Regions from separate parts of the Streptosporangium sp. NPDC050855 genome, predicted to be linked through region 1. Evidence: riboswitches for the same ligand, from Rfam matches in the RefSeq annotation. Region 1 holds a riboswitch; the other holds the start of a gene.
The links. A riboswitch is a leader RNA that binds a small molecule or an ion and turns the genes downstream of it on or off. The one in region 1 is predicted to bind glycine.

Region 1 (15,688 bases):
GTCCCCGCGTTCCCGGTGGCCGGAGGGGTGAACGCGCCCCGGGGTGACGGTCAAGGGCTCCGGGCGAGACGACACTGATACCTCGGATACATGACATGACCGAAATGCGGTGCGCCATGATAGGGGATCTGCTGGAGATGGGATCGGTACCGTCCGAAACAGGGGTACCGGCTCGCGTACGGCCCTGGGGAGAACGCATGTCCCGACCCTTGATCGGTATCACCGCCCACCTGGAGGCCGCCCGCTGGGGTGACTGGGTCAGGGAGGCCGTGCTGTCGCCGGCGTCGTACGCGCGGGCCGTGGAGAAGGCGGGCGGCGCGCCGGTGCTGCTGCCCCCGCTCGGCCCGGCCACGGCCGACGACCACGTCCGCGGCCTGTCCGGCGTGATCCTGGCCGACGGGGGCGAGCTGGACCCGGTCCTGTACGGGGCCGCCCGCGAGGAACGCGTCGAGGCCCCCCAGCCGCACCGCGACCGCTTCGAGCTGGCACTGGCCCGCGCCGCCGTACGGGACGGCCTGCCGCTGCTCGCGGTGGGCCGGGGCATGCACGTGCTGAACGTCGCCCAGGGCGGCACCCTGATCCCCTGGCTGCCCGACGTGGTCGGCCACGACCGGCACGCCGCCCCCGGCGCGCACCTCGTCCGGATCGGCGCCTCCAGCAGGCTCGGCACGGCGCTGGGCGACCGCATCGAGGTGACCGCCCCGCACCACCAGGCGATCAGGCGGCTGGGCACCGGGCTGCTCGCCGTGGCCTGGGCCGACGACCAGATCGTGGAGGGCGTCGAGCTCCAGGGTCACCGCTTCTGCGTGGGCGTGCAGTGGCCGTCCGGGCGCACCGGGGACGACCGGCTCGTCGAGGCGCTGCTGTGGGCCGCCCGTCCCTGACCGCGCGCGGATCAGGCGGGTAGGGTGCCTCCATGCCCTTGCACCCGCAGGCCGAGGCCTACCTGAACGCCTTCCGGACCGACCTCGGGGTCCCCCTGTCGACGCTCACCCCCGAGACGATCGCGCAGCTGCGGACGATGGACGCCCTCGCCGAGCAGCGCGGCCCGATCGTCCCCCTCCCGCGGGTCAGGGACGACGTGGCCGCGGGCGTCCCGGTCCGGATCTACCGGCCCGAGGAGGGGGACCGCCCCCTTCCCGCGCTCGTCTACCTGCACGGCGGAGGCTGGGTCTTCGGGAGCGTCGACCGCAACGACGCCCTGGGCCGCGACCTCGCGGCGCGCACCGGCGCGGTGGTGGTCTCGGCCGACTACCGGCTCGCTCCCGACCACCCCTTCCCGGCCGCGGCCGACGACGCCTGGAGCGTCGTACAGGACGTGTTCGAGCGCCCGGACGCCTACGGGGCCGACCCCGCCCGCGTCGCGGTCTGCGGCGACAGCGCCGGGGGCAACCTCGCGGCCGTGGCCGCCTGGCGGGCCAGGGACGCCGGGCTCCGGCTGGTCCACCAGGTGCTCGTCTACCCGATCGCCGACGTGGCGATGGACACCCCGAGCTACCGTGACTACGCCACCGGCTTCGGCCTCGGCGCCGACGAGATGGCCTGGTTCATCGCCCAGTACGGTGGGGACCCGGCCGATCCCCGGCTCGCGCCGGTCCGGCTGCCCGACAAGGGCGGGCTGGCCCCGGCGACGGTGATCACGGCCGAGTGCGACCCGCTCCGCGACGAGGGGGAGACCTACGCCGCCCGGCTCGCCGAGGCCGGGGTGCCGGTCGAGACCAGGAGGTACGAGGGCGCCGTCCACGGCTTCTTCGGCCTGCCCGGCTTCTTCGACCAGGCCGCCGAGGCGCGCGAGTACGCAGCGGCCCGGCTGAAGGAGGCGTTCCGGTGAGGGAGTACGAGAAGCTCAGCTGCGACTGGGCGGCCCCCGGCGTGCTCAGGGTCGTGATCAGCGAGCCGCGCAGGCTCAACGCGGTGGACATGACCGGTCACCGCGAGCTGGCCGAGATCTGGCGCGAGGCCGACCGCGACGACGAGGTGCGCGCGGTGCTCGTCCGCGGCGAGGGCGAGGCGTTCTCCGCGGGCGGTGACCTGTCCATGATCGAGGAGATGACGCGCGACCACGCCGTCCGCATGCGCGTCTTCACCGAGGCCCGCGACATCGTCTACAACGTGATCAACTGCTCCAAGCCCGTCGTCTCGGCCATCCAGGGCCCTGCGGTGGGGGCCGGGCTGGCCGTCGCCCTGCTGGCGGACATCTCGGTCGCGGGCCGCACCGCGCGCATCATCGACGGCCACACCCGGCTGGGGGTCGCGGCCGGGGACCACGCCGCCATCGTCTGGCCGCTGCTGTGCGGCCTGGCCAAGGCCAAGTACCACCTATTGCTCTGCGAGCCGGTGACCGGGGAGCAGGCCGAGGCGATGGGCCTGGTCAGCCTCTGCGTCGACGACGACCTGGTGCACGAGCGGGCCCTGGAGATCGCGGTCCGGCTGGCCGAGGGCTCCGCCGAGGCGATCCGGCTGACCAAGTACTCCCTCAACAACTGGCTCCGCCTGGCCGGTCCCTCCTTCGACGCCTCGCTGGCCATGGAGTTCCTCGGCTTCACCGGGCCGGACGTGGCCGAGGGCGTGCGCGCCCTGCGCGAGAAGCGCCCGCCGTCCTTCGGCTGAGCCGGGAGCACGCGCCCCGGGTCACGTGCCCGGGGTCGCGCGGAGCCGGGTCATGTGCGGGGCCGGGTCGTTGTGCCCGGGTCGTTGTGCGGGACCGGGCCACGCGGGACCCGGTCAGGTGCGGGACCGGGGCACGCGGGACCCGGTCAGGTGCTGGAGCGGGTCAGGTGCCGGGACGGAACCGCCCGTGCAGGGCGGTCAGCCCGGGTTCGAAGACGCCCTTGACGATGACGCGGTTCATCTTCGCCACGTCGTCGGCGGCGAAGGTGGCCGACCACTCCACGAACGCCCGGCCGCTGTCGGTGACCGGCGACACCCGGTAGACCGCGCGGTAGTCGCTGACCGGCAGCGGCCCCTCCAGGATCTCGTACGTCGCCGAACGGGAGTCGTCGTCGAGGGTGAGCAGGCGCTCCCTGAAGACCCCGCCGAGCCCTTCCAGCCTGCGCACCGTGCCGGGCCGGGAGCCGTCGCCCTCCTCGACCTCGCAGCGGTCGATCCCCGGCAGCCACTCGGCCACGTTGCCGAAATCCCTCAGGTAACCCCACACCTCGTCGGCGGAGGCGTCGACCACCGTGCTGGCGTACGCGGACATGGGCCACTCCTTCGTGCTCGCCCGGATACCGACCGTGGTCATGCCCGCCCGCTCCGCCCGGCAACCGGTCAGAAGCTCCGGGGAAGCCCGAGCACCTGGGTGGCCAGGTGGTTGAGCAGCAGTTCCTCGGTCACCGGGGCGACCCTGCCGATGCGGGCGTCGGCCAGCAGCCGGGCCACCGGGTACTCCAGCGAGTAGGCCATGCCCCCGTGCGTCTGGAAGGCGTGGTCGGCCGCCTCCCACGCGGCCTGGGAGGCGGTCAGCTTGGCGATGTTGGCCTCGGTGCCGCAGGGCAGCTCGCGGTCGAACAGCCAGGCGGCCTTGTAGAGCATCAGCCTGGCCAGCTCGATCTTCGCCTTGACCTGGGCGAGCGGGAAGGCGATGGCCTGGTTGGCGCCGATCGGGCGGCCGAAGACCTCGCGCTCCTTCGCGTACCGCACGGCGACCCGCAGCGCCACCTCGGCGCCGCCGAGCGCGGACGCGGCCAGCAGGACGCGCTCGGGGTTGAGGATGTCCCACAGCACCCGCGCGCCCTGGTCGACCTCGCCCACCACGTTGCGCTCGGGCACCCGCAGCTCGTCGATGAAGACCATGTTGGACGGGGTGGTGTTGGCCCCCATCTTGGGGATCGGCCGGAAGGAAAGCCGCCCGGCGGCGACAGCCTCGGGGACGTTCACCAGCAGGACGGTCAGGCCGTTGCTGCGCGGCCTGGCCTCTGCGGCCGGGACGGTCCGGGTGACCAGCAGCATCCAGGTGGCGCGCTGCACGCCGGTGATCCAGATCTTCTGGCCGGTGACGACGAACTCGGCGCCGTCGCGGCGGGCGAAGGTGGAGATGCCCAGGGCGTTGGACCCGGCGTCCGGCTCGGTGAGCGCGAAGCAGGTCTCCAGCTCGCCGGTGGCCAGGGAGGGCAGCAGCTCGTCGCGCTGCCACGCGCTGCCGTGCCTGGTCAGGGTGAGCGCGCCGAACCCGGGGGTGAGCACGTAGGTGAAGGCCGACCCTCCGGCCGAGCCGGAGGCGGAGAGGGTCTCGGTGGCCACGGCCAGCTCCAGCAGGCCCTGGCCGCCGCCGCCGTACTCCTCGGGGACGGCCAGGCCGAGCCAGCCGCCCGTGGCCAGGTCCCGCCACACCTCCTCCGGCCAGCGCTTCTCGTTCTCGCAGCGCTGCCAGTAGTCGAGGTCGTAGCGGGCGCAGATGTCGCCCACGCCGCGCTGGACCGCGAGGGCGCTCTCCGGAAGGGTGAAGTCCACGGTGATCAACTCCGTTCTCGTCGGGGCGCAATGATAGAACCAGGTTCGGTTCCCTTCCGGGGGCGCGCCTCCCGTTCCGCCCGGTCTCCCGGGTCACGCGCCCTTCCGGCCGCCCCCTTCACGGCCCGGCCGGCCGCGAGGCCGCGAGCCTTCCCGTTCCCGGGTCCCCTCACCGTCACGCGCCGTCGCGGCCCCGCGGCGTCCCCGGTCCGCGCCGTCGCGGCCCCGTGATCCCGCGGGGCCGCGGTTCACCGGGTCAGGCCGGTGAGCCCGCGGCCGAGGCCGCCAGCCGGGGCCGGCGCGCGTGGTAGACGAAGGCCGGGGGCACGTTGCGCCAGACCGTCCGGCCCGGCACGACCTCCTCGAACGTCTCCGTCAGCCGCCTGCGGAAACGCCGCGCCGGGGGCAGGCGCTTGGCGAAGCTGTAGGCGAAGGTGGTGAAGGCCGTGTGCGGCGTCATGACCGCGGTGACCGCGTCCAGCAGCAGGGTCTGCGTCTCCTCGGAGAACGCGGCCCACGGCAGCCCGCTCACCACCACGTCGGCGCCGGGCAGGCCGCGCTCCCGCAGCAGCTGCGGCAGCCGTGCCGCGTCGTCGACCACGACCTCCACCCCCGGGTTCCTGGAGGCCAGGAAGTCGGCCATCCGCGGGTTGATCTCGATGGCCAGGTGGTGGCCCCGCCCTCCCAGCCGGCGCTGGATCTCCGCGGTGAACGCCCCCGTACCGGGGCCGAGCTCGACGATCACGGGATCGCCCCGATGCGGGACCGGTGAGGTCACCGTCTCGGCGAGCCGCCGCGAGCTCGGTGCGACCGCCCCGACCGTGCCCGGTGAGCGGATCCACTGCCTCAGGAAGAGCGCGGTGTCATTGGTCATGGTGTGAAGGCTAAGGGGTCGGGCGGGAGATCTGGCGCGTCATTGACGGTTGTTTCGGTCGTACCCGGAGGATCGCCCCCTTTCCGGAGGATCGGCTCCTTCCGCTTCCCACCTCCCGTTCCGCTCCCCGCCCCCGGCCCGGCGCCCGCCTCCGTCGTCGGCGGGGCCCTGCGTCCCCGTCCGTTCCGGGGACGAAGCGGGGGTGGCCGTAGGGCCGTGCGGGCCCCGCACGGGTAGGGTCGGCATCAGGCGCGGGGGAGGGAGACAGCCGGTGAATCCGGAGGCATCGGGAGCCGAAGATCGTATCTGGACGGTTCCCAACGCGTTGAGCCTGGCCAGGCTCCTGGGCGTGCCCGTCTTCCTCTGGCTGGTGCTCGGCCCGAAGGCCGACGGCTGGGCCGTCGCGCTGCTGATGCTGGCGGGCTTCTCCGACTGGCTGGACGGGAAGATCGCCCGCGCCTGGAACCAGACCAGCAGGCTCGGGCGGCTGCTCGACCCGCTGGCCGACCGGCTCTACATCCTGGCCACCCTGTTCGGCCTCGCCATGCGCGAGATCATTCCCTGGTGGCTGGCCCTGGCCATCCCGCTGCGTGACGTGATGCTGCTCGGCATCCCGCTCATCCTGCGCCGTCTCGGGTACGGCCCGGCGTTGCCCGTGCACTTCCTCGGCAAGGCCGCGACCGCCAACCTCCTCTACGCCTTTCCCCTGCTCTTCCTCGCCTACCACGACCTCTGGTACGCCACGTTCGCCGGGATCGTCGGCTGGTCCCTGGCCATCTGGGGCACCGGCCTGTACTGGTGGTCGGGCGTGCTGTATTGGGTACAGGTGCGTCAGCTGGCACGCGAGGCCAAACGCCTTAAGAGGTGATCTGTGAAGGCCGTCGTCATGGCGGGCGGGGAGGGGACACGGCTCCGGCCGATGACCGCGAACCAGCCGAAACCCCTATTGCCCGTGATCAATCGGCCGATCATGGAGCACGTGCTGCGCCTGCTGAAGCGGCACGGCTTCACCGAGACCGTGGTCACCGTGCAGTTCCTGGCCGCCCTGGTCCGCAACTACTTCGGTGACGGCGACGAGCTCGGCATGAGCCTGTACTACGCCACCGAGGACACGCCGCTGGGCACCGCGGGCAGCGTCAAGAACGCCGCCGACCGGCTCCGCGACGACCGCTTCCTGGTCATCTCCGGTGACGCGCTCACCGACATCGACCTGACCGACATGATCCGTTTCCACCGCGAGAACGGCGCGATGGTCACGATCGGGCTCAAGCGCGTCCCCAACCCGCTGGAGTTCGGCATCGTCATCGTCGACGACCAGGGCCGGGTGGAGCGCTTCCTGGAGAAGCCCACCTGGGGCCAGGTCTTCTCCGACACCGCCAACACCGGCATCTACGTGATGGAGCCCGAGGTCCTCGACGAGATCGCGGCCGGGGAGCCGGTGGACTGGTCGGGTGACGTGTTCCCCCGGCTGCTGGAGCGCGGGGCCCCGCTCTACGGCTACGTGGCCGAGGGCTACTGGGAGGACGTCGGCACCCACGAGAGCTACCTCAAGGCCCAGGCCGACGTCCTGTCGGGACGGGTCAGGGTCGACATCGACGCCTTCGAGGTCTCGCCCGGCGTCTGGGTCGCCGAGGGCGCCTCGGTGGACGCCGACGCCGTCCTGAAGGGCCCGCTCTACATCGGTGACTACGCCAAGGTCGAGGCCGGGGCCGAACTGCGCGAGTACACCGTGCTGGGCAGCAACGCGGTGGTGCGGGAGGGGGCGTTCCTGCACCGCGCGGTCGTCCACGACAACGTCTACGTCGGGCCCAGCGCCCACCTGCGCGGCTGTGTGATCGGCAAGAACACCGACCTGATGACCGCGGCCCGGGTCGAGGAGGGCGCCGTCGTCGGCGACGAGTGCATCATCGAGGCCGAGGCGTACATCTCCTCCGGGGTCAAGATCTACCCGTTCAAGACCATCGAGGCCGGGGCGGTGATCAACAACAGCGTCATCTGGGAGCCCCGCGCCCAGCGCAACCTGTTCGGCCCGCGCGGGGTCTCCGGGCTGGTCAACGTGGAGATCACCCCCGAGCTGTGCGTACGGCTGGCCAGCGCCTACGCCACCACGCTGAAGAAGGGCGCCTCGGTCATCACCTCCCGCGACTCCTCCCGCGCCGCGCGGGCGCTGAAGCGGGCGGTGATCAGCGCCCTGAACGCCAGCGCGATCAACGTGCTCGACCTGGAGGCGGCCCCGCTGCCGGTGGCCCGCTTCCACACCGCCAGGGAGAAGGCGGTGGGCGGCATCGCGCTGCGCACCACCCCGGGCGACCCGCAGAGCGTCGACATCGTCTTCATGGACGAGAACGGCGCGGACCTGTCCCCGCCGGCCCAGCGCAAGCTGGACCGGGTCTTCTCCCGCCAGGAGTTCCGCCGCGCCTTCCCCGGCGAGATCGCCGAGCTGAGCTTCCCGGCCAGGTCGGTGGAGGACTACACGCACGAGCTGCTGCGCCTGGTGGACATCAGCGGGGTCCGCGACGCCGACATGAAGGTCGTGGTCGACTGCGCGGGCGGGACGTCCTCGCTGGTGCTGCCCAGCCTTCTCGGCCGGGTCGGGGTGGACGTGCTGACCGTCAACAACCGGCTGGACGACGCCTCGCCCACCGAGACCCTCGCCGAGCGCCGCCGCGACCTGCAGCGCCTGTCGGAGCTGGTCAGCTCCTCCAGGGCGGCCTTCGGGGTGCGCTTCGACCCGGTGGGGGAGCGGGTGGCGCTGGTGGACGAGATGGGCCAGCTGATCAGCGAGGAGCGGGCCCTGCTGGTGGTGCTCGACCTGGTCGCGGCCGAGCGGCGCGGCGGCCGGGTGGCGCTGCCGGTCACCACCACCCGGGTGGCCGAGCAGGTCTGCAGGTTCCACGGGGTCCAGGCCGAGTGGACCGCCACCGCGATCGACGCGCTCACCGCAGCCGCCAGGGGCCCTGAGATGATCTTCGCCGCGGACGGGCGCGGGGGCTTCATCGTCCCGGAGTTCGGGCCCACCGTGGACGGCCTGGCGGTCTTTCTGCGCCTGCTGGGGCTGGTGGCCAGGACCCGGCTCTCGCTCAGCCAGATCGACGCCAGGATCCCCGAGGCCAGGCTGCTGCGCCGTACCGTGCCGACCCCGTGGGCGGCCAAGGGCGCGGTGATGCGCTCGGTCATCGAGGCCGCCGAGCACCACCTGATCGACACCACCGACGGGGTACGGGTGGTCGCCGAGGACGGCGGCTGGGCCCTGGTGCTGCCCGACCCCACCGAGGCGGTCACCCACCTGTGGGCCGAGGGCTTCGACGTCGACTCCGCCCAGGTCATGATCGAACGCTGGGCGCGGGTGGTCGAGGAGGCCGCCGGAGGCTGACGGAGGCTGACGGAGGCTGACGGAGGCTGACGGCCCCGGAGGGTTCCCGGCGGGGCCTCCAAAGAACCGGACATCCAACAACAGACAGTGCTTTGATCCCGTTGTCGGGCGTTGTGGACCGAGCGAATGCGACAAACACAGCGCGGCACCATGGACCGGGGACGTACCCCGCTGTAACTTTGTCACCGACCGTACCCGCGGTTCAGCGTCAGCCTTGACCTTCGCGTCTCATCACTGTATGTTGCGGCATTCGCAGTCTGAGAAATCCCTTGAGAAGCGAAGAAGCGAGGCGCGCGCATCACTGAGCACCGTTGCCGCGTCTTCGCGGTAGGAGGCCGAGCCGATCGATGCCGAGCGTCTACTGCACGCAGTGCGGTCATGCCAATCCTGAGGATGCCCGTTTCTGTTCACGATGCGGGTCGCCGCTTACCAGGTCCGACACACCCGGGGACAGCACGTCGACGATCTCCCTCTCCGGGATCGAGGCCTACGAGGCGGAGACCGGGGAGACGCTTCTCGCCGAACGGCAGGCCGTGGAGCAGTTGCCTCCGGGCAGCGCGTTGCTGGTGGCGATGCGCGGCCCGAACGCCGGCAGCCGCTTCCTGCTCGACAGCGATCTCACCACCGTGGGCCGTCACCCCGAGAGCGACATCTTCCTCGACGACATCACGGTCTCGCGCCGCCACGTGGAGTTCTACCGGCGCGGCGGCGGGGTCTTCACCGTCCGCGACGTCGGAAGCCTGAACGGCACCTACGTGAACCGCGAGCGCATCGAGGAGGTCCCGCTCTACGGCGGGGACGAGGTGCAGATCGGCAAGTTCCGCCTGGTCTTCCTCACCCGCGGCGCCGCTGGAGGATGATGAGCTCGCAGGCCGCTCGTGCGCACATGAGCATCGGGGAGGTGCTCGCCCTCCTTCAGGGCGAGTTCCCCGATGTCAGCATCTCCAAGATTCGCTTCCTGGAGGGCGAGGGGCTGATCGAACCGGAGCGCAGTCCCTCCGGGTACCGGAAGTTCACCTACGCCGACGTCGAGCGGCTGCGCTACATCCTCAGCGAGCAGCGGGACCGCTACCTGCCGCTGCGCGTGATCAAGGACCGGCTGGAGGCCGCCGACCGCGAGGAGCGCCCCGTGGCCCGCCCGCGGGCCGTCCCGGACGAGGGGCCCGGTGAGATCCGTCTCACCCGCGACGAGCTGCTGAGCGCCGCCGAGCTCGACGAGGAGACCCTGGCCGAGCTGGAGGACTACGGGCTGCTGGCCGCCGTGGCCCGCTACTACGACGCCGAGGCGCTCGCCGTGGCCCGCAGCGTCGGGGCCCTGGCCGCCTTCGGCCTGCGCGCCCGCCACCTGAGGGCCGTCAGGGCCGCCGCGGAACGCGAGGCCGGGCTGGTGGAGCAGGCCGTGGCGCCGCTGCTGCGCCGCCGGGGGCCGGGCGCGATCGACCAGGCCGACGAGACCGCCAGGGAGATCTCCGGCCTGTTGCTGGAATTGCACGCCTCGCTCCTGCGTTCGGGCGTTCGTGGGGCCCTGGGCCGGTGAGAACCTGCCCAGGCACTCGTACCCCACGAGTGTTACGTTGAACAAACCGGTCGGAATCCAGCGAAGCGGAGCAGCCCGTGTTGCAGATGGAGGTCGTGGGCGTTCGAGTCGAGATGCCCTCCAACCAGCCGATCGTCTTGTTGAAGGAGGCGCAGGGAGAGCGTTACCTGCCCATCTGGATCGGCATGACCGAGGCCACGGCGATCGCCATGGCCCAGGCCGAGGAACCACCGCCTCGGCCGCTCACCCATGACCTGTTCCGGGACGTGCTCGACGGACTCGGCGTCCGGCTGAACACGGTCAACATCGTCGCCCTGCGCGACGGGATCTTCTTCGCCGATCTCGTCTTCTCCAACGGGGTGGAGGTGAGCGCGCGTCCCTCCGACTCGATCGCCTTGGCACTGCGCACCGGCGCACGTATCTTCGCGAGTGAGGAGGTGGTCCGGGAGGCAGGGGTGATCATTCCCGACGACCAGGAGGACGAGGTGGAGAAGTTCAGGGAGTTCCTTGACACGATCACGCCCGAGGACTTCGGCCGCGCGGGGTAGGAATTTCGGTGCATTTACGCTTCACGACGCGCCGGGTGGGGTCGTTGACTGGACTTGGCCCCAGTCCTACGGTGCAAGTGAAACCCACGGCCGTGCGTAAACCCCCAGATCAGGCCGTGGGATGAGAGAAAGCCGGAGGTCCGCGTGGCGGTCAGCAGCGGCGAGGGTAGAAACGCCGATCAGGATGACCCGGAACGGCGCCAGTCGGCACGTCAGCGCGCGGGTGAAGAGGGTCTGCTGTTCGACGGGGAACCGGTGAACACGCCCGCCGACCTCGGCTACCGGGGCCCGACGGCCTGTTCCGCGGCCGGGATCACCTACCGGCAACTCGACTACTGGGCGCGTACCGGCCTGGTCGAGCCCACCGTGCGGGCCGCGCACGGCTCGGGCTCCCAGCGGCTGTACGGCTTCCGCGACATCCTGGTCCTCAAGGTCGTCAAGCGCCTGCTCGACACCGGCGTCTCCCTCCAGCAGATCCGCATCGCCGTACAGCACCTGCGCGACCGGGGCGTCAACGACCTCGCCCAGATCACCCTGATGAGCGACGGGGTCAGCGTCTACGAGTGCACCTCGCCCGACGAGGTCATCGACCTGCTCCAGGGCGGTCAGGGAGTCTTCGGCATAGCGCTCGGACGGGTCTGGCAGGAGGTGGAGGGCTCCCTCGCGGATCTTCCCGGCGAACGCGCGGAGTCGGGCGGAGGCCCTTTAGGCGATCATCACGCCGATGAGCTCGCCCGGCGTCGCAGAGCACGGCGAACAGGGTAAACTCGGACTCGCCACTGACCCTGTGCGGGAGAGTCCCCGGCACGACCGGGGCGCCGAAGGAGCAACCTCCCCGGAATCTCTCAGGCACCCTGTACCGCACGGACGAGGCAACTCTGGAAAGCAGGCACACCGGCCAGGTGTGCCTCACCGACGGTGCAAGCCTCCCGTCACGGGCAGGTGAAGCTCTCAGGTCGCGGCACCGGCCGCGATGACAGAGGGGGAGACTCCGGTCGCACGCCCGCGCCCGGCGCCGGTCTCCACCCCGTCTGGGAGGCTTTCCATGACCGATCTGTCCCCGCTCGGCGAGCTCGCCGCCCCACCGTTCGCGACCCGCCACATCGGGCCCGACGACGCCGAGCAGACCCGCATGCTGGAGGCGGTCGGCTTCGCCTCCGTCGCCGACCTGGTCGCGGTGGCCGTGCCCGAGGCGATCCGCTCGGCCGAGCGGCTGAACCTGCCCCCGGCCGCCTCCGAGGCCGAGGCCCTGGCCGAGCTGCGCGTCCTGGCCGGGCGCAACACCGTGATGACCTCGATGATCGGCCTGGGCTACCACGACACGATCACGCCGGCCGTCATCCGCCGCAACCTGCTGGAGAACCCGGGCTGGTACACCGCGTACACGCCCTACCAGCCGGAGATCTCCCAGGGCCGGCTGGAGGCCCTGCTCAACTTCCAGACCGTGGTCTCGGACCTGACCGGCCTGGACGTCGCCGGCGCCTCCCTGCTGGACGAGGCCACCGCGGCCGCCGAGGCGATGACCCTGGCCCGGCGCGCGGGCCGCAGCCCGTCGAAGGTGTTCGTGGTGGACGCCGACGCCCTTCCGCAGACCAAGGCGGTGCTGCGCACCCGCGCCGAGCCGCTCGGCATCGAGCTGGTCGAGAGCGACCTGGCCGGCGAGCTGCCCGACTGCTTCGGCGTGCTCGTGCAGTACCCCGGCGCCAGCGGCCGGATCCGCGACTTCCGCGGCGTGTCCGAGGCCGCCCACGCCCGCGGCGCCCAGGTGGTCGCCGCCGCCGACCTGCTCGCCCTCACCCTGCTGGCCGCCCCCGGCGAGCTCGGCGCCGACATCGCGATCGGCTCCACCCAGCGCTTCGGCGTCCCGCTGGGCTTCGGCGGCCCCCACGCGGCCTACATGGCGGTCCGCGACGGCCTCCAGCGCCAGCTTCCCGGCCGCCTGGTCGGCGTCTCCCAGGACGCGGACGGCCGCCCGGCGTACCGCCTCGCGCTGCAGACCCGCGAGCAGCACATCCGCCGGGAGAAGGCCACCAGCAACATCTGCACCGCCCAGGTCCTGCTCGCGGTGATCGCCGGCATGTACGCCGTCTACCACGGCCCCGAGGGCCTGCGCAGGATCGGCCGCCGCACCCACCGCCACGCCGTGGTCCTCGCCGAGGGCCTGCGCCAGGGCGGCGTCGAGGTCGTGCACGACACCTTCTTCGACACCGTGCTCGCCCGAGTGCCCGGCCGGGCCGCCGCGATCGTCGCCACCGCCCGCGACAACGGGGTGAACCTGCGCCTGGTCGACGACGACCACGTGGGGATCACCTGCGACGAGCGGACCGAGCTGCTGCACCTGGAGCAGGTCCTGGCCGCCTTCGAGGTCGCCGGCGTCGTCCCGGCCGACCTGGACGCCGCCGCCCACGACGCGCTGCCCGACGCGCTGGCGCGGACCGGCGACTACCTGACCCACCCGGTCTTCCACGCCCACCGCTCCGAGACGGCCATGCTGCGCTACCTGCGCAGGCTCCAGGACAAGGACGTCGCGCTCGACCGGTCGATGATCCCGCTGGGCTCCTGCACCATGAAGCTCAACGCGACCACCGAGATGGAGCCGATCACCTGGCCCGAGTTCGCGGGCCTGCACCCCTACGCCCCCGAGGACCAGGCCCGGGGCTACCTGGAGCTGATCGCGGAGCTGGAGCGCTGGCTGGCCGAGGTCACCGGCTACGACGCCGTGTCGCTCCAGCCGAACGCCGGCTCCCAGGGCGAGTTCGCCGGCCTGCTGGCCATCCGCGCCTACCACGCCTCGCGCGGCGAGTCCGAGCGCGACGTCTGCCTGATCCCCTCCTCCGCGCACGGCACCAACGCCGCCAGCGCCGTCATGGCGGGCATGCGGGTGGCCGTGGTGGCCTGCGACGACGAGGGGAACGTGGACCTCGGCGACCTGGTCGCGAAGATCGACAAGCACCGTGACCGGCTCGCCGCGATCATGGTGACCTACCCGTCCACGCACGGCGTGTACGAGGAGACGATCGTCCGGGTCTGCGAGCTGGTGCACGAGGCCGGCGGCCAGGTCTACGTCGACGGCGCCAACCTCAACGCGCTGGTCGGCCTGGCCAGGCCGGGCGAGTTCGGCGCGGACGTCTCCCACCTGAACCTGCACAAGACCTTCTGCATCCCGCACGGCGGCGGCGGCCCCGGGGTCGGGCCGGTCGCGGTCCGCGCCCACCTGGCCGACCACCTGCCCGGCCACCCGCTGCGCGAGGGCACCACCGTCGGCCCGGTCTCGGCCGCCCCGTACGGCTCGGCCGGCATCCTGCCGATCTCCTGGGCCTACATCCGGATGATGGGCGCCGACGGCCTCAAGGCGGCCACCGAGCAGGCCATCCTGTCGGCCAACTACCTGGCCCGCAGGCTCGGCCCCCACTACCCGGTCCTCTACACCGGCCGCGGCGGCCTGGTGGCCCACGAGTGCATCGTGGACCTGCGCCAGATCACTAAGGAGACCGGCGTGACCGTCGACGACGTGGCCAAGCGCCTGGTCGACTACGGTTTCCACGCGCCGACCATGTCCTTCCCGGTGGCCGGGACGCTGATGATCGAGCCGACCGAGAGCGAGGACCTGGCCGAGCTCGACCGGTTCTGCGAGGCGATGATCGCCATCCGCGGCGAGATCGCCAAGGTCGCCTCGGGCGACTACGACAGGACCGACAACCCGCTGCGCAACGCCCCGCACACGGCCGACAGCCTGACCGCCGACGAGTGGGAGCACGGCTACACCCGCACCGAGGCGGCCTACCCGCTGCCGTCGCTGCGCGAGGGCAAGTACTGGTCGCCGGTCCGGCGCATCGACCAGGCCTACGGCGACCGCAACCTGGTCTGCTCCTGCCCGCCGTTGGAGTCCTACGAGGACTGATCCGCCCGCGCGGTCCCGGGACGGTCCCCGGAGGATGCGGCGGCCTCTCGGGCGCTCCGCCGCAAGGCGCCCGGTGAGCGGTCCGGGCCCCGCGCGGAGTCGGTCCGGATCGCGCGAACCCCGTGCAGGCCGCAGATCCACGCGGAATGTGCCGGGACGGACGGCGCCCCGAGTCGTTAGGCTCGGGGCGTCTCCGTATCCGGGAAGGACCCTGCATGCCTGAGGTGGACACCCGTCCCTTGGACACCGCGCGAAGACTGGCCGAGTCCGGCGACCTCGACGCCGCCGCCACGATCTTCGCGGAGCTGGCCGCCGACCCCGACGAGCCCGACCGCGCCCAGGCGGCGGTGGGCCTCGCGGTCGTGCTCGAGGAGCGCGGGGACGTGCCCGGCTCCCGCGCGGCCGCGCGCACCGCGCTGGCGACCGGGCACCCGGAGTTCGCCGCCCAGGCCGCCTGCCTGCTCGCCGGGAGCTTCGAACGGGAGGGCCTGACCGCCCAGGCCCGCGCCGCCTGGCAGGCCGCCCTGGGCGTCGGCCACCCCGACTACGTCCCCCCGGCGCACATGGGCCTTGCCAGGCTCGCCACCGACGCCGAGGAGGCGGAGCGCTCGCTGCGCCAGGCCCTGGCCACCGCCGACCCGGAGATCGCCTCCCACGCGGCCCAGGAGCTGGCCGAGGGGTTCCTGGAGGAGGGCGAGCCGGGCGAGGCCGCACGGGTGCTCATGGAGGCCCTCTCGGTGCCCGAGGTGATCGAGGCGGCACGGCTGAGGGTGATGCTCGGCATCGCCCACCTGGAGCTGGCGTGCGCCGAGTTCTCGGCCGCGGTCGAGGAGGGCGGCGACGACGGCGACGGTGGCGACGGTGGCGACACGGAGACCGGCGCGCTGGCCATCGAGCTGCTGGCCCGCACGCTCCCGTTGCGGGGACGGGACGAGGACGCCGAGCGGGTCTGGCGCTACGGCCTCGACAGCGCCGACGCCGATCTGGCCGGGAAGGTCAGGCT
Region 2 (15,688 bases), on a different contig from region 1:
GGCCGCCCCCGGTGATGACCGTGCGATACAGGCTCATCCGCAACAGCGGGTTGACCAGGTCGTACTCCGTCAGCCCGGACCAGCCCAGGTGCCCGGGCAGGGCGACCTTCCCGGTCGCCGGGCCGCGCAGGTCGGCCAGCGATTCGGGGACGCGCTGTTCCACGCCGTCCCAGCGGGAAGGAAGCGTACTCACGTTCCCCAGTATGCCCGTCCTCGGCGCGCGGGTACCGGCAAGCGCGCCGTCCCGCGCCCCCGCGTCCGTGCGCGGTTCAGCGGCGGGAGCGGCGGCGGGTGGAGGGCAGGTCATGGCGGCCGGAGAGGAACTCCTGAAAGGAGATCTTGGCCCGGATCACCGGGCGGCGCCAGCGTTCCTCGCGGCGCTCGGCCCTGGCCATCTTGGCCGGGCGCGGGTGCCGGGCGCCGGGGGCGAGGAACCAGTGGGCCCAGGGCGACCCGGGCCGGGCCAGCCGCACGGCTCCGGGCACCAGCAGGATCGGCACGAACAACCCGGCCAGCCCCGTCCAGAGCTTGCCCTTGAGCAGGGTGATCACGGCGAGCCCGAGATTGACCACGATGAGGCCGGCGGTCAGCCAGGTGTCCGGCGTGGTGCCGTCGGAGTCGCCCCAGCCCAGGGGGCGCAGGCCGACCAGGAGCAGGCCGGTGATCGCGACGGCCATGAACACCGCGTCGACCGAGGCGCGGCCCTCCTCCTCCCAGTAGACGTCGCGCAGGTGCAGGATGAGCGCGAACTCGTCGAGGATCAGGGCGGCCCCGGCGCCGAAGACGGCCGCGGTCACCGCGTACCAGCCGTCGGACACCCCCGAGACGATGAGGCCCGCGACCCCGCCCAGCAGGGTCAGCACCACGCCGAACACCACGTGGTGGATGTGCATCTCGCCGACGCTCACGTTGCGGAACCAGCCGACCCTGGCCCGGATGAGCCGGACGTTGGCCCTGGTGAACAGGAAGACGGCGATCAGCGCGACGAAGAAACAGAACAGCGGCAGCCGTCCTGTGTCCATGATCCTTTCTTGGAACAAATCTCCCACCGACTCATCAGGCTATGCGAGAAACTCTCGCGTCAGGCGAGGAAACCGCGCAGCAGGGCGCCGGTGCCCTCCAGGTGCTCGGCCACGGCCCGGCGCGCGGCCTCGGGGTCCCGGGCCAGGATGGCGGCCACGATCGCCGCGTGCTGGACCCCGGCGTGCTCGATGTTGCGCTGCAGGATCGGGATCGCGTCGAGCAGGTCGGTGATCCGCAGCCGGGCGTCGGCGCAGGAGGCGGTCAGCAGGGCCGAGCCGGTCAGCTCGGCGATGGCCAGGTGGAAGGCCGTGTCGAGGTGGCGGTAGTCGTCGGGGCTGGCCGAGTTGACCGCCTGCAGCCGCTCCCGCAGGGTGTCGCGGCGCTCCCGGGTCAGCTCGGTGGTGGCGAGCACCTGGGCGGCTCCGCACTCCACGGCCATCCTGAAGGTCAGGGCGTCCTCCAGGTCGTCGGTGCCCATGTCCACGACGGCCCGGCGCAGCTCGTCCTCCTGGCGCGGGCGCGGCGGGGCGTAGGTGAGGAACGCGCCGCCGTACCTGCCACGGCGTACGCTGAGATAGCCGGCGTCCTGCAACGCCCGGATGGCCTCGCGCAGGGTGACCCTGCTGATGCCCAGCTGGGCGGCGAGTTCCCGCTCGGGCGGCAGTTTCTCGGTCACCAGACCCAGTTTGATGACCTGGAGCAGCCGCTCCACGGTCTCCTCGAACGCGTTTCCGGCGCGTACCGGCCGAAGCACGGTCACCAGCCGCGACACCTCGTCCAAATCTCACCTCCGGGCCTTGACAAGGCTCCCCCCGCTGCACGTCAATGGTCTAACACTAGCCCAATAAGACTCCGGCGAGGAGGGCGCGTGGACATCGACGAGCTTCACGACGAGGTGCGGGCGGGACGGATCGACACCGTGCTGCTGGCGGTCGCCGACATGCAGGGGCGCCTGCAGGGCAAGCGGCTCTCGGCCCGTTACTTCCTGGAGGAGGTGCTGGGGCACGCCTCGGAGGGGTGCAACTACCTGCTGGCGGTCGACGTGGACATGAACACGGTCGACGGTTACGCGATGTCCTCCTGGGAGCGGGGGTACGGGGACTTCACCATGAAGCCCGACCTGCCCACCCTGCGCCGCGTGCCGTGGCAGGACGGGACGGCCCTGGTGATGGCCGACCTGCTCTGGGAGGACGGCTCCGACGTGACCGCCTCGCCGCGTCAGATCCTGCGCCGCCAGCTCGACCGGCTGGCCGGGCGGGGCTGGGGCGCGTTCGTCGGGACCGAGCTGGAGTTCGTCGTCTTCGCCGACACCTACGAGGACGCCTGGCGCCGCGGGTACCGGGACCTGACCCCCGCCAACCTCTACAACGTCGACTACTCCCTCCTCGGCACCGCCCGCGTCGAGCCGCTGCTGCGCCGGATCAGGCTCGGCATGGAGGGCGCCGGGATGTACGTCGAGTCCGCCAAGGGCGAGTGCAACCTGGGCCAGCACGAGATCGCCTTCCGCTTCGGCGACGCCCTGGCCGCCTGTGACGACCACTCGATCTACAAGAACGGGGCCAAGGAGATCGCCTCCCAGGAGGGCATGTCGATCACCTTCATGGCCAAGCCCAACCACCGCGAGGGCAACTCCTGCCACATCCACATCTCGCTGCGGGACGAGGGCGGGGAGCCGGTCATGGCCGGGTCGGGGCGGCACGGCCTGTCGGCCGTCGGCGAGCACTTCATCGCGGGCCAGCTGGCCCTGATGCGCGAGCTGACCCTGCTGTACGCGCCGAACGTCAACTCCTACAAGCGCTACGTCCCCGGCAGCTTCGCCCCCACCGCGGTCAAGTGGGGGGTGGACAACAGGACCTGCGCGCTCCGCCTGGTCGGCCACGGCCCGTCGCTGCGGATCGAGAACCGGGTGCCCGGCGGCGACGTCAACCCCTACCTGGCCGTCTCGGCGCTGATCGCGGCCGGGCTGCACGGCATCGAGAACGAGTTGCCGCTTGAGGACGCGTTCGAGGGGAACGCCTACTCCTCAGGGGCGGAGACGGTCCCGCACACGCTGCGGGACGCGCTGGGGCTCTGGGAGGGCTCCTCCTTCGCCCGGGACGCCTTCGGGGAGGACGTGGTGTCCCACTACGCGAACAACGCCCGGGTCGAGCTGGCCGCCTTCGACGCGGCCGTGACCGACTGGGAGCTGTTCCGGGGATTCGAACGGATGTGAACGTGAAGATCATCAATCCGGCGACCGAAGAGGTGCTCGCCGACATCGAGCCCGCGGACGCCGCGGAGATCGACAGGGCGGTGGAGCGCGCCGGTCGCGCCTACGCGGACTGGCGGAGGGTCTCCCCCTCCGACCGGGCCCGGCTGCTGCGCCGTTTCGCCGCGCTGGTGCGCGAGCACGCCGAGGAGCTGGCCGGGCTGGAGGTCGCCAACTCCGGGCACACGATCGGCAACGCCCGCTGGGAGGCGGGCAACGTCGCCGACGTGCTCGACTTCTACGCCGGGGCGCCGGAACGCAACCACGGCCTGCAGATCCCGGTGCCCGGCGGGCTGGACGTCACGTTCAGGGAGCCGCTGGGCGTGGTCGGCGTGATCGTGCCGTGGAACTTCCCGATGGTCATCATGACCTGGGGCGTCGCCCCGGCGCTGGCCGCGGGCAACACGGTGATCGTCAAGCCCGCCGAGTGGACGCCGCTGACCGCGCTGCGGGTGGCCGAGCTGGCGCTGGCCGCGGGCCTGCCCGAGGGGGTGCTGCAGGTCCTGCCCGGCGCCGGGGAGGTCGCGGGCGCCCGGCTGGTCGAGCACCCTGGCGTGTCGAAGATCGTGTTCACCGGGTCGACCGAGGTGGGCAAGGAGATCGCCGCCGTCTGCGCCGGTCAGGTCAAGAGGCTCACGCTGGAGATGGGCGGCAAGAGCGCCAACGTGGTCTTCGCCGACGCCGACCTGGAGCGGGCCGCGGCGACCGCGCCGTACGCGGTGTTCGACAACGCAGGCCAGGACTGCTGCGCGCGCTCCCGGATCCTGGTCGAGCGGAGCGCGTACGAGGAGTTCCTGGCCCGGTTCGGCGAGGCGGTGCTGGGCGTGCGGGTCGGCGACCCGCGCGACGAGGGCACCGAGATGGGCCCGCTGATCAGTTCCGAGCACCGCGAGCGGGTCGCCTCCTACGTCACCGAGGAGCCCCACCTGCGGGGCTCCTGCCCCGACGGGCCGGGGTTCTGGTACCCGGCGACCGTCCTGACGCCGCGCTCGACCGGCGACCGGGCGTTCACCGAGGAGATCTTCGGGCCGGTGGTGTCGGTGGTGCCGTTCGACGACGAGGCGGACGCGGTACGGATCGCCAACGACACCCCGTACGGGCTGAGCGGGTCCGTCTGGACCCGTGACGTCGGCCGGGCGCTGCGGGTGGCCAGGGCCGTCGAGGCGGGCAACCTCAGCGTGAACTCGCACTCCAGCGTCCGCTACTGGACGCCGTTCGGTGGCTTCAAGCAGTCGGGGCTCGGCCGTGAGCTGGGGCCGGACGCGCTGGCGGCGTTCACCGAGACCAAGAACGTCTTCATCTCCGAGGAGGAGTAGAACGATGCAGCGTCTGCAGGACCGGGTGACCGTGATCACCGGCGCCGGAAGCGGGATCGGCCTGGCCACCGCGCGCCGGTTCGCCGAGGAGGGCGCCCGCGTCGTCTGCGTGGACCTGGACGAGGAGACCGGCCGGGCCGCCGCCGCCGAGGTCGGCGGGCTGTTCGTGAGGGCCGACGTGACCGACGAGGACGACGTCGCCCGGGTGTTCGCCACCGCGTTCGACACCTACGGCAGCGTGGACGTCGCGTTCAACAACGCGGGCATCTCGCCGCCGGACGACGACTCGATCCTGGAGACCGGCATCGACGCCTGGCGCCGGGTCCAGGAGGTCAACCTCACCTCGGTCTACCTGTGCTGCAAGCACGTCATCCCGTACATGCGGCGCCAGGGCAAGGGCTCGATCGTCAACACCGCGTCGTTCGTGGCCGTGATGGGCTCGGCGACCAGCCAGATCTCCTACACCGCCTCCAAGGGCGGGGTGCTGGCCATGTCGCGCGAGCTGGGCGTGCAGTTCGCCCGCGAGGGCATCCGGGTCAACGCGCTCTGCCCGGGGCCGGTGAACACGCCGCTGCTGCGGGAGCTGTTCGCCAAGGACCCCGAGCGGGCCCAGCGCCGCCTGGTGCACGTCCCGCTGGGGCGCTTCGCCGAGGCGTCGGAGATCGCCGCCGCGGTGGCGTTCCTGGCCTCGGACGACGCCAGCTTCATCACCGGCTCGGAGTTCCTGGTGGACGGAGGCATCTCCGGCGCGTACGTCACCCCGCTGTAGGGGAGTCCCGGCCGGGCCCGCGGCCACCGGGCCCGGCCCCGTGAGAGCAAGGCAAGGCAAGGCAAGGCAAGAGATCATGTCCCGTCCCGTCATCGGCATCACCTGCTACGTCGAGCCCGCCCGGTTCACCGTCTGGGAGGTGACGACGGCGCTGCTGCCCTACGACTACGTCGACCATGTGGCCCGCGCGGGCGGGCAGCCGGTGATCGTGCCCCCGGCCGGTGACCCCGCGCCGCTGGTGGAGCGGCTGGACGGGCTGATCCTGGCCGGTGGCGGTGACGTCGGCCCGGAGCGGTACGGGCAGGAGCCGCACGCGAGGACCGGATACGTGCGGCCGTTCCGCGACGACGCCGAGCTGGGCCTGGTCCGGGCGGCGCTGGAGCGGGGACTGCCCTTCCTGGGGGTCTGCCGGGGCATGCAGATCCTCAACGTCGCCCTGGGCGGCACCCTGCACCAGCACCTGCCCGACGTGGTCGGTCACTCCGGGCACGCCCCGGCCCCCGGCAGCCACGGCAGGATGCCGGTGCGCCTGGCCCCCGGCAGCCGGACCTCGAAGATCTTCGGCACCGAGACCGTGGACGTGGCCCACTACCACCACCAGGCCCTGGACCGGCCGGGCGAGGGCCTGACCGTGACCGCCCACGCCGGGGACGGCACGATCGAGGCCGTGGAGCTGGACGAGCACCCGTTCGCCGTCGCCGTCCAGTGGCACCCCGAGGCCGACGACGAGTCGGCCCTGTTCGAGGCCCTGGTCCGGCACACCGCCTGACCGGCCTTCGAGCCGGGCCCACCGGCGAGGGCGGCGGGGGATTCCGCTCGGCCGGTGCGGGCGGTTAGGCTGGCGGTGACACCGATGAATCCCGTGCGGGAGAGCGTCCTGACATCCAGGCCAGGACCCCTGAAGGAGCAAGCCCTCCCCGCGAACCTCTCAAGGCAAAGGACCGTGCGGGTAGGTGCTCTCTGGAAAGCAGGCCCCGTGGCCTCGCCGAAGGTGAAAGTCCGGCAAAAACCGGATGAAACTCTCAGGCACCCATGACAGAGGGGGAGGATGATCTCATCTGTCCCCTGCCTGAGGTGCGCACATGTCCCGACCTACGCCGTTGCGCGGCGTCCACGAGGCCCTCGGCGCGACGCTGACCGACTTCGCGGGCTGGCTGATGCCGCTCCGCTACGGCAGTGAGTCCACCGAGCACAACGCGGTCCGCCGGGCGGCCGGCCTGTTCGACCTCTCCCACATGGGCGAGATCTTCGTGACCGGCCCGCAGGCCGCCGAGGCCCTCGACTACGCGCTGGTCGGCCACCTGTCCGCGCTGGAGCCCGGCCGTGCCCGCTACACGATGATCGTCGACGCCGGGGGCGGCGTGCTGGACGACCTGATCGTCTACCGGCTGGCCCCCGCCGAGTTCATGGTCGTCGCCAACGCGTCCAACTACCCGCGGGTGGCCGCCGAGCTGACCGGCCGCGCCAAGGGCTTCGACGCCGCGGTCGACGACCGTTCCGAACGGTACGCGCTGGTCGCGATCCAGGGCCCGCGCTCGGCGGAGATCCTGGCCGGTCTCACCGAGGCCGACCTGGACGGGCTGAAGTACTACGCGGGCCTGCCCGCCGTGGTCGCGGGCCACGAGGCCCTCATCGCCCGTACCGGGTACACCGGCGAGGACGGGTTCGAGCTGTTCGTCGCGGCCGAGGACGCCGAGGCGATCTGGTGCGCCCTCAGCGAGGCGGGCGCGCCGCACGGGCTGGTCCCGGCGGGCCTGTCCGCGCGCGACACCCTCCGGCTGGAGGCGGGCATGCCGCTCTACGGCAACGAGCTGTCGGCCGAGCTGACTCCGTTCGACGCCGGGCTGGGCCGTGTGGTGAGGTTTGACAAGCCGGGCGACTTCGTCGGCCGGGCCGCCCTCGAACCCCTCAGGGACGTCCCGCCGGGCCGCCGCCTGGTCGGCCTGGTCACGAGCGGCCGCAGGGTGCCCCGGCACGGGTACCCGGTGGTGGTCGCCGCCGACGGCACGGTCGTCGGGGAGGTCACCAGCGGGGCCCCCTCGCAGTCGCTGGGCAGGCCCATCGCCATGGCCTACGTGGACAACGGCCTGGCGTCGGGACTGGCCGTCGACATCCGGGGCAGCCGCGAACCGGTCGAGGTCGTCGCACTGCCTTTCTACAGGAGGACAAAATGAGCAGCATTCCCGAGGACCTGCACTACACCAAGGAACACGAGTGGGTCTCCGGAGTGGATGACGGCCTGACCCTCACCGTGGGGATCACCGCCTACGCGGCCGAGGCGCTGGGGGACGTGGTCTACGTGCAGATCCTCCCCGAGGTCGGCAGCACGGTCACCGCCGGTGACACCGTCGGCGAGGTGGAGTCGACCAAGTCGGTGAGCGACATCTTCGCGCCGGTCGGCGGTGAGGTCGTCGAGGTCAACCAGGCCGTCGTGGACGACCCCTCGCTGGTCAACGGCGACCCCTACGGGGAGGGATGGCTGTTCCGCATCCGACTGGAGGGCTCCGCCGACGACCTGCTGTCGCCGGAGGAGTACACCTCGCTCACCTCGGGTGAGTCCTGAGCCTCCGGCTCACCGGTACCCGGGCCACGCGCGTCCCCGGGCGCGCGTGGCCGCCCTCGCTGGGAGGATTCAGATGACGATCAGCGTCTTCGATCTCTTCAAGATCGGAATCGGCCCGTCCAGCTCGCACACGGGCGGCCCGATGGCCGCGGCCCACAGGTTCGCCCGCGGCCTGCACCGTGACGGCCTCCTGGAGAAGACCGCCCGGGTGAGCGCCGTCCTGTACGGCTCGCTCGGGCTGACCGGCAAGGGACACGGCAGCGACAAGGCCGTGCTGCTCGGCCTGTCCGGCGAGAAGCCCGAGCTGGTCGACATCGACACCGTGGACGAGCGGCTGGCCGCCATGCGCGAGTCCGGCACGGTCTCGCTCTACGGCTCCCGCGAGATCCCGTTCGTCATCGGCGAGGACCTCGTCTTCGAACGCAAGATCTCCCTGCCCGGCCATCCGAACGGCATGCGCTTCACCGCCCTGGCGGAGTCCGGCGAGACGCTGCGCGAGCGGGTCTACTACTCGGTGGGCGGCGGCTTCGTGGTCGACGAGAACGCCACCGGCGCCGACCGGATCAAGCCCGACGACACGGTCGTCCCGTACCCGTTCGGCACGGCCGCCGAGCTGCTCGCCCAGTGCGCCGAGACCGGGCTGTCGATCTCGGGGCTGATGCTGGAGAACGAGCAGGCCTTCGGCCGCAGCGAGGCCGAGATCCGCGAGCGGCTGCTCGTGCTGTGGCGGGTCATGACCGAGTGCGTGAACCGGGGCATCGGCAAGGAGGGCGTGCTGCCCGGCGGCCTGAAGGTGCGCCGCCGCGCCCACCAGCTCCACCGGCAGCTGCGGAGCGAGACGCAGGAGAAGGACTCGCTGCAGACCATGGACTGGGTCTCGCTGTTCGCGCTGGCCGTCAACGAGGAGAACGCCGCGGGCGGCCGGATCGTCACCGCCCCCACCAACGGCGCCGCCGGCATCATCCCCGCGGTCCTCACCTACTACGACCGCTTCACGCCCGACGCCGACGACGAGGGCGTGATCCGCTTCCTGCTGACCGCGGGGGCGGTCGGCGTACTGTTCAAGGAGAACGCCTCGATCTCCGGCGCCGAGGTCGGCTGCCAGGGCGAGGTCGGCTCGGCCTGCTCGATGGCCGCCGCCGGGCTCACCGAGGTGATGGGCGGCACCCCCGAACAGGTGGAGAACGCCGCCGAGATCGGCATCGAGCACAACCTGGGGCTGACCTGCGACCCGATCGGCGGGCTGGTGCAGATCCCGTGCATCGAGCGCAACGCGCTGGCCTCGATCAAGGCCATCGCCGCGGCCCGGATGGCGCTGCGCGGCGACGGCCGCCACTTCGTCTCGCTGGACAAGGCCATCAAGACGATGCGCGACACCGGCCGCGACATGCTCGACAAGTACAAGGAGACCAGCCGCGGCGGGCTCGCGGTGAACGTCATCGAGTGCTGAACCCGGGCCGCCCCACCGTCTCCGTGCTCCCCCGTCGTCCCCACCGCCTCCACCGCCTCCACCGGCGGGGGCGGCGGCGCGTCCGGTGACGCCTCGGCCGGGGGCGGTCGTCGCCCCGCGTCCCGGCCGCGACATATGGCCCGATCGACACCAAATCTCGTATCCCGGACGGGATGCCGTGATCCCGCGCCTATGCTGGGTGGCCTCAGCCGCAGGACTCGGGAGGTCGTGGTGGGGACGGGAACGCACGCGGTGAGCCCTTCCCGCCGTCCCGGCCCGGCCGCCCCCTCCCGTGGCCGGCGGGCGCTGCGCCTCCTGGCCTCGCACTGGGTCTTCGCGCTCGCCCTGCTGGCCGGTGGCGGGCTGCGCGCGCTGGCCGTGCTCGGCTACCGCCCGGCCCTGTGGTTCTGGGCCGACTCCTTCGTCTACCTGAACGCCGGGCTCTCCCCGCGTCCCCTGGAGTCGCGCCCCGCCGGGTACGCGCTGTTCCTGTGGATCCTCAAGCCGCTCTCCAGCGTCCAGGCCGTGGTCGTCGTCCAGCACCTCCTCGGGCTGGCCGTGGCGGTCTGTGTCTACCTGCTGCTGCGCAGGCTGGGCGGGCTGCCGGGGTGGGGGGCGACGCTGGCCGCGCTGCCCGCGCTGCTGGACGTCCACCAGGTCCAGCTCGAACACCTCGTCATGGCCGACCTGCTCTTCCAGTTCCTGGCGGTGCTGGCGGTGACGCTGCTGCTGTGGCGGCGGCGCCCGGCGACATGGGTCGCGGCGCTGGCCGGCGCGCTGCTGGCAGCGGCGACCGTCACCCGGACCGTCGGGCTGCCCCTGATCGCCGTCGTCCTGGTCTGCCTGCTGGTCCGCCGCGCCGGGTGGCGGGCGGTCGTCGCGGCCACGCTGACCGCCGCGATCGGCCTGGGCGGGTACGCGGCCTGGTTCGCGTCCGAGCACGGCACCTACGGGCTGACCCGGGGGAACGCGTTCCTGTGGGCGCGGACGATGACCTTCGCCGACTGCTCCGTCATCCGGCCTCCCGGCCCCGAGGCCGCCCTGTGCCCGGTCGAGCCCGCGGGGGCGCGCAAGGCACCGCCGGTCTACATCTGGGACGGCGACTCGCCGCTGAACAGGATCAAGGGGAGCTGGGCCGAGCGCGACGCCCTCGCCGGGGCCTTCGCGACCCGGGCCATCACGGCCCAGCCGGTGGACTTCCTGCGGACCGGCCTGCAGGACGTGGCCCACATCTTCGACTGGACGCGGCGCGTCTACCCGACCCCCGGGCCGCAGAGCGCCTATGTCTTCCCCGACACCGCCCGCCCCTTCCCCGCCGGGACCGCCTCGCAGGGCAGGACCGCAGAGGAGCTGACCACGGCCTACCAGGGCGCCTCCGGGGCGCCCGTCCTGGTCGAGCCGTACGCGGGGCTGCTGCGCGGCTACCAGGAGTACGGCTACGTGCGGGGGCCCTACCTCGCGGTCATCTGCCTGATCGGGCTGATCGGCGTGCTGATGCGGCTGCGCCGGTTCGGTGGCGCGGTGCTGCTGCCGTGGGCGGCCGGGACCGTGCTGCTGGTGCTGCCCCCCTTCATCGCGGCCTTCGACCACCGCTACGTCGTCCCCGCCCTCCCGCTGGTCTGCCTGGCCGCCGGGCTCGCCTTCGGCTCCCGGCGGCACGAGGAGCGCGTCCTGGGCGAGGTGCGCCCCGGGGACGGCGGTCCCGCCGACGACCCCGCGGACGACCCAGCGAACGGCCCGGTGGACGACCCGGCGGACGATCACGGCCGGGACCCCCACGGGGAGCCGCCGTACGGGGAGAGCGAGGAGGACCACCGCTGGGCGTCCGGGCGGCCGGTGTACGCCAGCCCCGTCCCCGACCCCCGGGACCGTGCGCCGCGTCACGACGACGCGGTCGGGATGCCGCTCTTCGGGCGGCAGGGCCACGGCGGGTCAGCGACGCCGGACGTGCAGCCGCACCAGCACGCCGAGTTCTACCTCCCCGAGCGCCCGTCGGACCTTCCCCACGGCGTCCCGGTTGAGCCGCGCCACCAGCTTGCCGACATCGGTCCCTGGGGCGCAGACCACCGTGACGCGCAGCCGCTCGTCCCGTACATGCCTGACCCCGACCCGGGTGAGCCCTTCGACTTCTTTAAGGGCAACGGCGAGCACGGCCGTCCCCGTCCCGGCCCGCCTGCCGCACCGCCCCCGTCCCAGGGCGTGTAGCAGCCACCGCACCGCCAGGACCGCCAGCACCGTCAGGACCAGCGCGGCCGTCCAGCCCTGCCAGGGATGCTCGGCCAGCCACCCCGGAAGGCCGCGGTGCACGAGCCGGGCGCCCGGCCGGTGACCGGGGAGGTCGCCGCGTCCCCGCAGGAAGGCGTACAGCCCGGTGCAGCCGAGCACGGTGCCGGTGACGGCCAGGCCGATCCGGTTCCCCGTGTACGGCCTCACCGGCCCCTCCGCCTGCACAGGCGCACCATGACGTCGCCGCCGTACATCGAGCCCAGGCCCGCCAGGCGGTCGCCCACCGCGGTGCCCACCCGGCGCAGGACCGGCCCGGTCCGCTCGGCGTCGGTGAAGACCGTGACCTCGACGACCCGCGAGGCGAGCCGGACCCGCGCCCGGTTCACCTCCTCCACCGACTCGGCGGCCTCGCGCAGCGTACGGCGGAGCCCGGAGCGGGTGATGCCGATGACCAGGTGCGGATCGCCGGGCTCCAGCGGGACCAGCCGGGGCCGTCCCGGCAGGGCGGCGAGCGCGACCATCGTCGCGCCCGCCAGCATGGCGAGCGCCGCGACCGCGAAGACGGCGGGATCGGACCATCTCCACGAGCCCACGCCGTCGACGAGCAGGCGGTAGGGCTCGCGCGCGACCGGTGACTCCATCAGCAGGCCCACCGTCGTCGAGGCCGCGGCCGACAGCAGCACGGACACCGCCAGGGCCACCGGGACGCCCGCCGGGGTCCTGCCCGGCCGCAGCAGCCGCAGCGACCTGCGGCGGACCTCCTGGAACTGCTCGCCCGCGGCCTTGCCCGGCGAACCGCCGCCTCCCGAACCGCCGCTCCCCGAGCCGCCACCGCTTCCCGAGCCCGCCAGGATGTCCTGGAGAGTAGTCGTCATTCGTTCAGGTGTACGCGTCCCCGGGATCCCGGACGGGGCCTCCCCCGCCCACTTGCCCGATCTTGTGCTGTCACCGGCGGGAGCGTTGACCGTCCTCCGAAGCAATGTGAATATGGCTCATATTCGATGCGACCGGGTTATCCTGCGGACATGGACGACCGCCAGCGCTACGACCGGGCCACCGCCCACCTCGATCCCCCCTTCGCCGTCGTCGACCTGCCCGCCCTGCGCGCCAACGCGGCGGCGATGGTCCGGAGGGCCGCGGGCAAGCCGATCAGGGTCGCCAGCAAGTCCGTCCGTTCCCGGGCCCTGCTCGAACGGATCCTCGCCATGGACGGCTTCGACGGGATCATGGCCTTCACCCTTCCCGAGGCCCTCTGGCTGGTCTCCGGCGGGATGCGGGACGTCCTGGTCGCCTACCCCACCGCCGACCGCGCCGCGCTCGCCGAGCTGGCCGCCACCCCCCGCGCCGCCCAGGAGATCACCGTCATGGTGGACCGGGCCGAGCAGCTGGACCTCGTCGAGTCCGCCGTCGCCGGTGTCCGCGACCGCCAGGAGATCCGCCTCTGCCTGGACGTCGACGCGGGCTACCTCGCCTTCGGCGGCCGGTTCCGGGCGGGCGTCCGCCGCTCCCCCGTCCGGGACGCCGTCCAGGCCGCCGACCTGGCCACCGAGATCGCGAAACGGCCGGGCTTCCGCCTGGTGGGCCTGATGGCGTACGAGGCGCAGATCGCCGGGGTCGGGGACGACCTTCCCGGCAGGTCGGTCCGCACCCGGGCCGTCCGCTGGATGCAGGCCCGCTCCCGGCGCGAGCTGATCACGCGCAGGGGGCGGATCGTCCAGGCCGTACGGCAGATCAGCGACCTGGAGTTCGTCAACGGCGGCGGCACCGGCAGCATCGAGAAGACCACCCGGGAACGGGCCGTCACCGAGATCGCCGCGGGCTCCGGCTTCTTCCATCCCCGGCTGTTCGACTTCTACCGGGGCTTCACCGGCCGGCCCGCCGCGCTGTTCGCCCTGCCGGTGGTGCGCCGCCCGTCCCCGGGGGTGGTCACCGTCCTCGGCGGCGGCTACACCGCCTCCGGTCCCCCCGGCGCCGACCGCCTGCCCCAGCCCTACCTGCCGTGCGGGCTGCGCTACGACCCGGACGAGGGGGCGGGCGAGGTGCAGACCCCCCTGATCGGCCAGGCCGCCGAGGACCTGCGCCCCGGCGACCGGGTGTGGTTCCGGCACGCCAAGGCCGGCGAGCTCTGCGAGCGCTTCACCAGCCTGCACCTGATCGAGGGGGACGAGGTCGTGGACGAGGTCCCCACCTACCGGGGCGAGGGTCACGCCTTTCTCTGACCTGCGGGCCCCGGCCTCCCGCGCCGGGACCACGACCAGGCCTTGGCCGGTGGCGCCTTGCCGGGACGCCTCAGGCTCCCTACCGCGACGCCTGCCGGGACGCCCTACCGCGACGCCTTAGTGCCTTATCGGGACGCCTTACCGGTGGCGCCCTACCGGTGGCGCCGCCTCCACAGCATGACCATCGCGCCGAGCGCCAGCACCGCCCCCACGCCGATCAGGACCGGCGCCAGGTCCGGCCGGTCGTCCTCCCACAGGTCGTCCGGCTCACCGGCGGCCCGCACCGGCTTCGGCCCGGCGACACCGCCCACCAGGTCGCCGACCTGGGCGACCAGGTGCTCCGCGTTCGCCTTGACCTTGGCCACGCCACGCTCCGCGACCCGCTTCGGGCTCACCCGGTCCGCGATGGCGTCCACCGTCTGGGCCAACTCCGCGCGCGTGCGCTCGATCTGCCGTTCCAATTCCGCGGGATCGGTGTCCGCCATGGCTATCCTCCCCTACACCTCGATGTCGATCAGTCTGTCAGGTCCGGTCCACCCGCGGCACTTCGGGCAGGCCGGTAAGTTGACCCGGGAACCATTCCTCGGAGGAACACCATGAAACTCGAGCCGGGCGACGCCGCCCCGGACTTCACGCTTCCCGCCGCCGACGGCACCACCGTGTCGCTGGAGACCTACCGCGGCAGGCGCGTGATCCTCTACTTCTACCCCGCCGCGATGACCCCGGGCTGCACCAAGCAGGCCTGCGACTTCCGCGACAGCCTCGACTCCCTGACCTCGGCCGGGGTCGCCGTCCTCGGCGTGTCGAAGGACACCCCGGCCAAGCTCGCGAAGTTCGCCGAGCACGACGCCCTGACCTTCCCGCTCCTGTCGGACCCCGGCCTGGAGGTGCACAGGGCCTACGACGTCTACGGCGAGAAGACGATGTACGGGAAGACCACCATGGGGGTCATCCGCTCCACCTTCGTCATCGACGCCGACGGCAAGATCGAGAAGGCCCTCTACAACGTGAAGGCGACCGGCCACGTGGCCCGCCTGCGCCGCGAGCTCGGCCTCGACTGAGGGCTCCCGCGGCCGTTCGCCGGGACACGGACGCAGGAAACGCGGGCGCGGGAACACGGGCGCGGGAACACGGGCGGGGAAACGCGCGCACGGGAACACGGCGGGGAAAACGCGGTCGCGGGAACACGCCGGGGAAACGCGGGCGTGCCCCGGGAGTCGCCGCGCGTTTCCTTTCCCGGGCGTGCCGGGCGCATGGGAACGCATCCAGGAAACGCCCGCGAAGGCGGGCGTCCTCTCTCCCGCGTCGTCCGCGTCCCGTGCCGCCCTGGCGTCGTCGGCACGGGTGGCGCCCATTGTCCTCATCGGACGCCCGCCGAAGCTTTCCGGAATGACATGTCCCGCTTTCGCGCGCCGTCCCCGTCCGGTGAAACCCCCGTCGCGACGCCGTCGCCCGGAAGGGGTTCCCGGGATACGTCCCGAAGGTGGCCTCTTCCGGTTTCCGGGCAGCTCAGAGGGGCCCTGATCACAATCGGGATGCCGTACGTCCGGCCGGGATGTAGGATCGGGGACGTCCGGCGGGGCCGGGCATCGGTATCGCACGGCGGTCACGTCAATGGCGACCGGCTCGACAACAGAAAAGAAGACCCGCGTTTCGTCCACCCGGTCCGTCGTTCATGGGAACGGGGATTCCGCGGGAGCGTCAAGGGGCCGTAGTCCAATGGCAGAGACACACGGTTTAGGTCCGTGCCAGTTCGGGTTCGAATCCCGACGGCCCTACAGAAGAATCACGTTCATTCCGCCGAGGCGGATTCGACCGGCGCGGGTGTGACGATGCCGTCCCGGAATCCGTTCTTCACAGAACATTTCCAAAGG

Region 2: another riboswitch for glycine. It lies ahead of gcvT (glycine cleavage system aminomethyltransferase GcvT); the one in region 1 lies ahead of gcvP (aminomethyl-transferring glycine dehydrogenase).

The regions. Positions count from the first base shown of each region.
Region 1 covers NZ_JBITFY010000023.1:95,373-111,060, reverse strand. The annotation lists gene ACIBCT_RS34475 (gamma-glutamyl-gamma-aminobutyrate hydrolase family protein) at 198-884, shown strand; gene ACIBCT_RS34470 (alpha/beta hydrolase) at 917-1,831, shown strand; gene ACIBCT_RS34465 (enoyl-CoA hydratase/isomerase family protein) at 1,828-2,610, shown strand; gene ACIBCT_RS34460 (SRPBCC family protein) at 2,774-3,202, opposite strand; gene ACIBCT_RS34455 (acyl-CoA dehydrogenase family protein) at 3,271-4,452, opposite strand; gene ACIBCT_RS34450 (class I SAM-dependent methyltransferase) at 4,709-5,326, opposite strand; gene ACIBCT_RS34445 (CDP-alcohol phosphatidyltransferase family protein) at 5,598-6,194, shown strand; gene ACIBCT_RS34440 (sugar phosphate nucleotidyltransferase) at 6,198-8,699, shown strand; gene ACIBCT_RS34435 (FHA domain-containing protein) at 9,047-9,559, shown strand; gene ACIBCT_RS34430 (MerR family transcriptional regulator) at 9,586-10,236, shown strand; gene ACIBCT_RS34425 (bifunctional nuclease family protein) at 10,314-10,784, shown strand; gene ACIBCT_RS34420 (MerR family transcriptional regulator) at 10,929-11,549, shown strand; glycine riboswitch at 11,565-11,656, shown strand; gene gcvP (aminomethyl-transferring glycine dehydrogenase) at 11,830-14,685, shown strand; gene ACIBCT_RS34410 (tetratricopeptide repeat protein) at 14,901-15,688, shown strand, end outside.
Region 2 covers NZ_JBITFY010000004.1:146,870-162,557, forward strand. The annotation lists gene ACIBCT_RS11420 (hypothetical protein) at 1-193, opposite strand, end outside; gene ACIBCT_RS11425 (hypothetical protein) at 270-1,022, opposite strand; gene ACIBCT_RS11430 (FadR/GntR family transcriptional regulator) at 1,082-1,804, opposite strand; gene ACIBCT_RS11435 (glutamine synthetase family protein) at 1,892-3,235, shown strand; gene ACIBCT_RS11440 (aldehyde dehydrogenase family protein) at 3,238-4,587, shown strand; gene ACIBCT_RS11445 (3-oxoacyl-ACP reductase) at 4,592-5,356, shown strand; gene ACIBCT_RS11450 (gamma-glutamyl-gamma-aminobutyrate hydrolase family protein) at 5,433-6,125, shown strand; glycine riboswitch at 6,212-6,310, shown strand; glycine riboswitch at 6,311-6,405, shown strand; gene gcvT (glycine cleavage system aminomethyltransferase GcvT) at 6,439-7,530, shown strand; gene gcvH (glycine cleavage system protein GcvH) at 7,527-7,919, shown strand; gene ACIBCT_RS11465 (L-serine ammonia-lyase) at 7,993-9,369, shown strand; gene ACIBCT_RS11470 (hypothetical protein) at 9,601-11,574, shown strand; gene ACIBCT_RS11475 (DUF6286 domain-containing protein) at 11,799-12,470, opposite strand; gene ACIBCT_RS11480 (amino acid deaminase/aldolase) at 12,621-13,814, shown strand; gene ACIBCT_RS11485 (DUF3618 domain-containing protein) at 13,967-14,299, opposite strand; gene bcp (thioredoxin-dependent thiol peroxidase) at 14,411-14,875, shown strand; tRNA gene ACIBCT_RS11495 (tRNA-Leu) at 15,520-15,592, shown strand.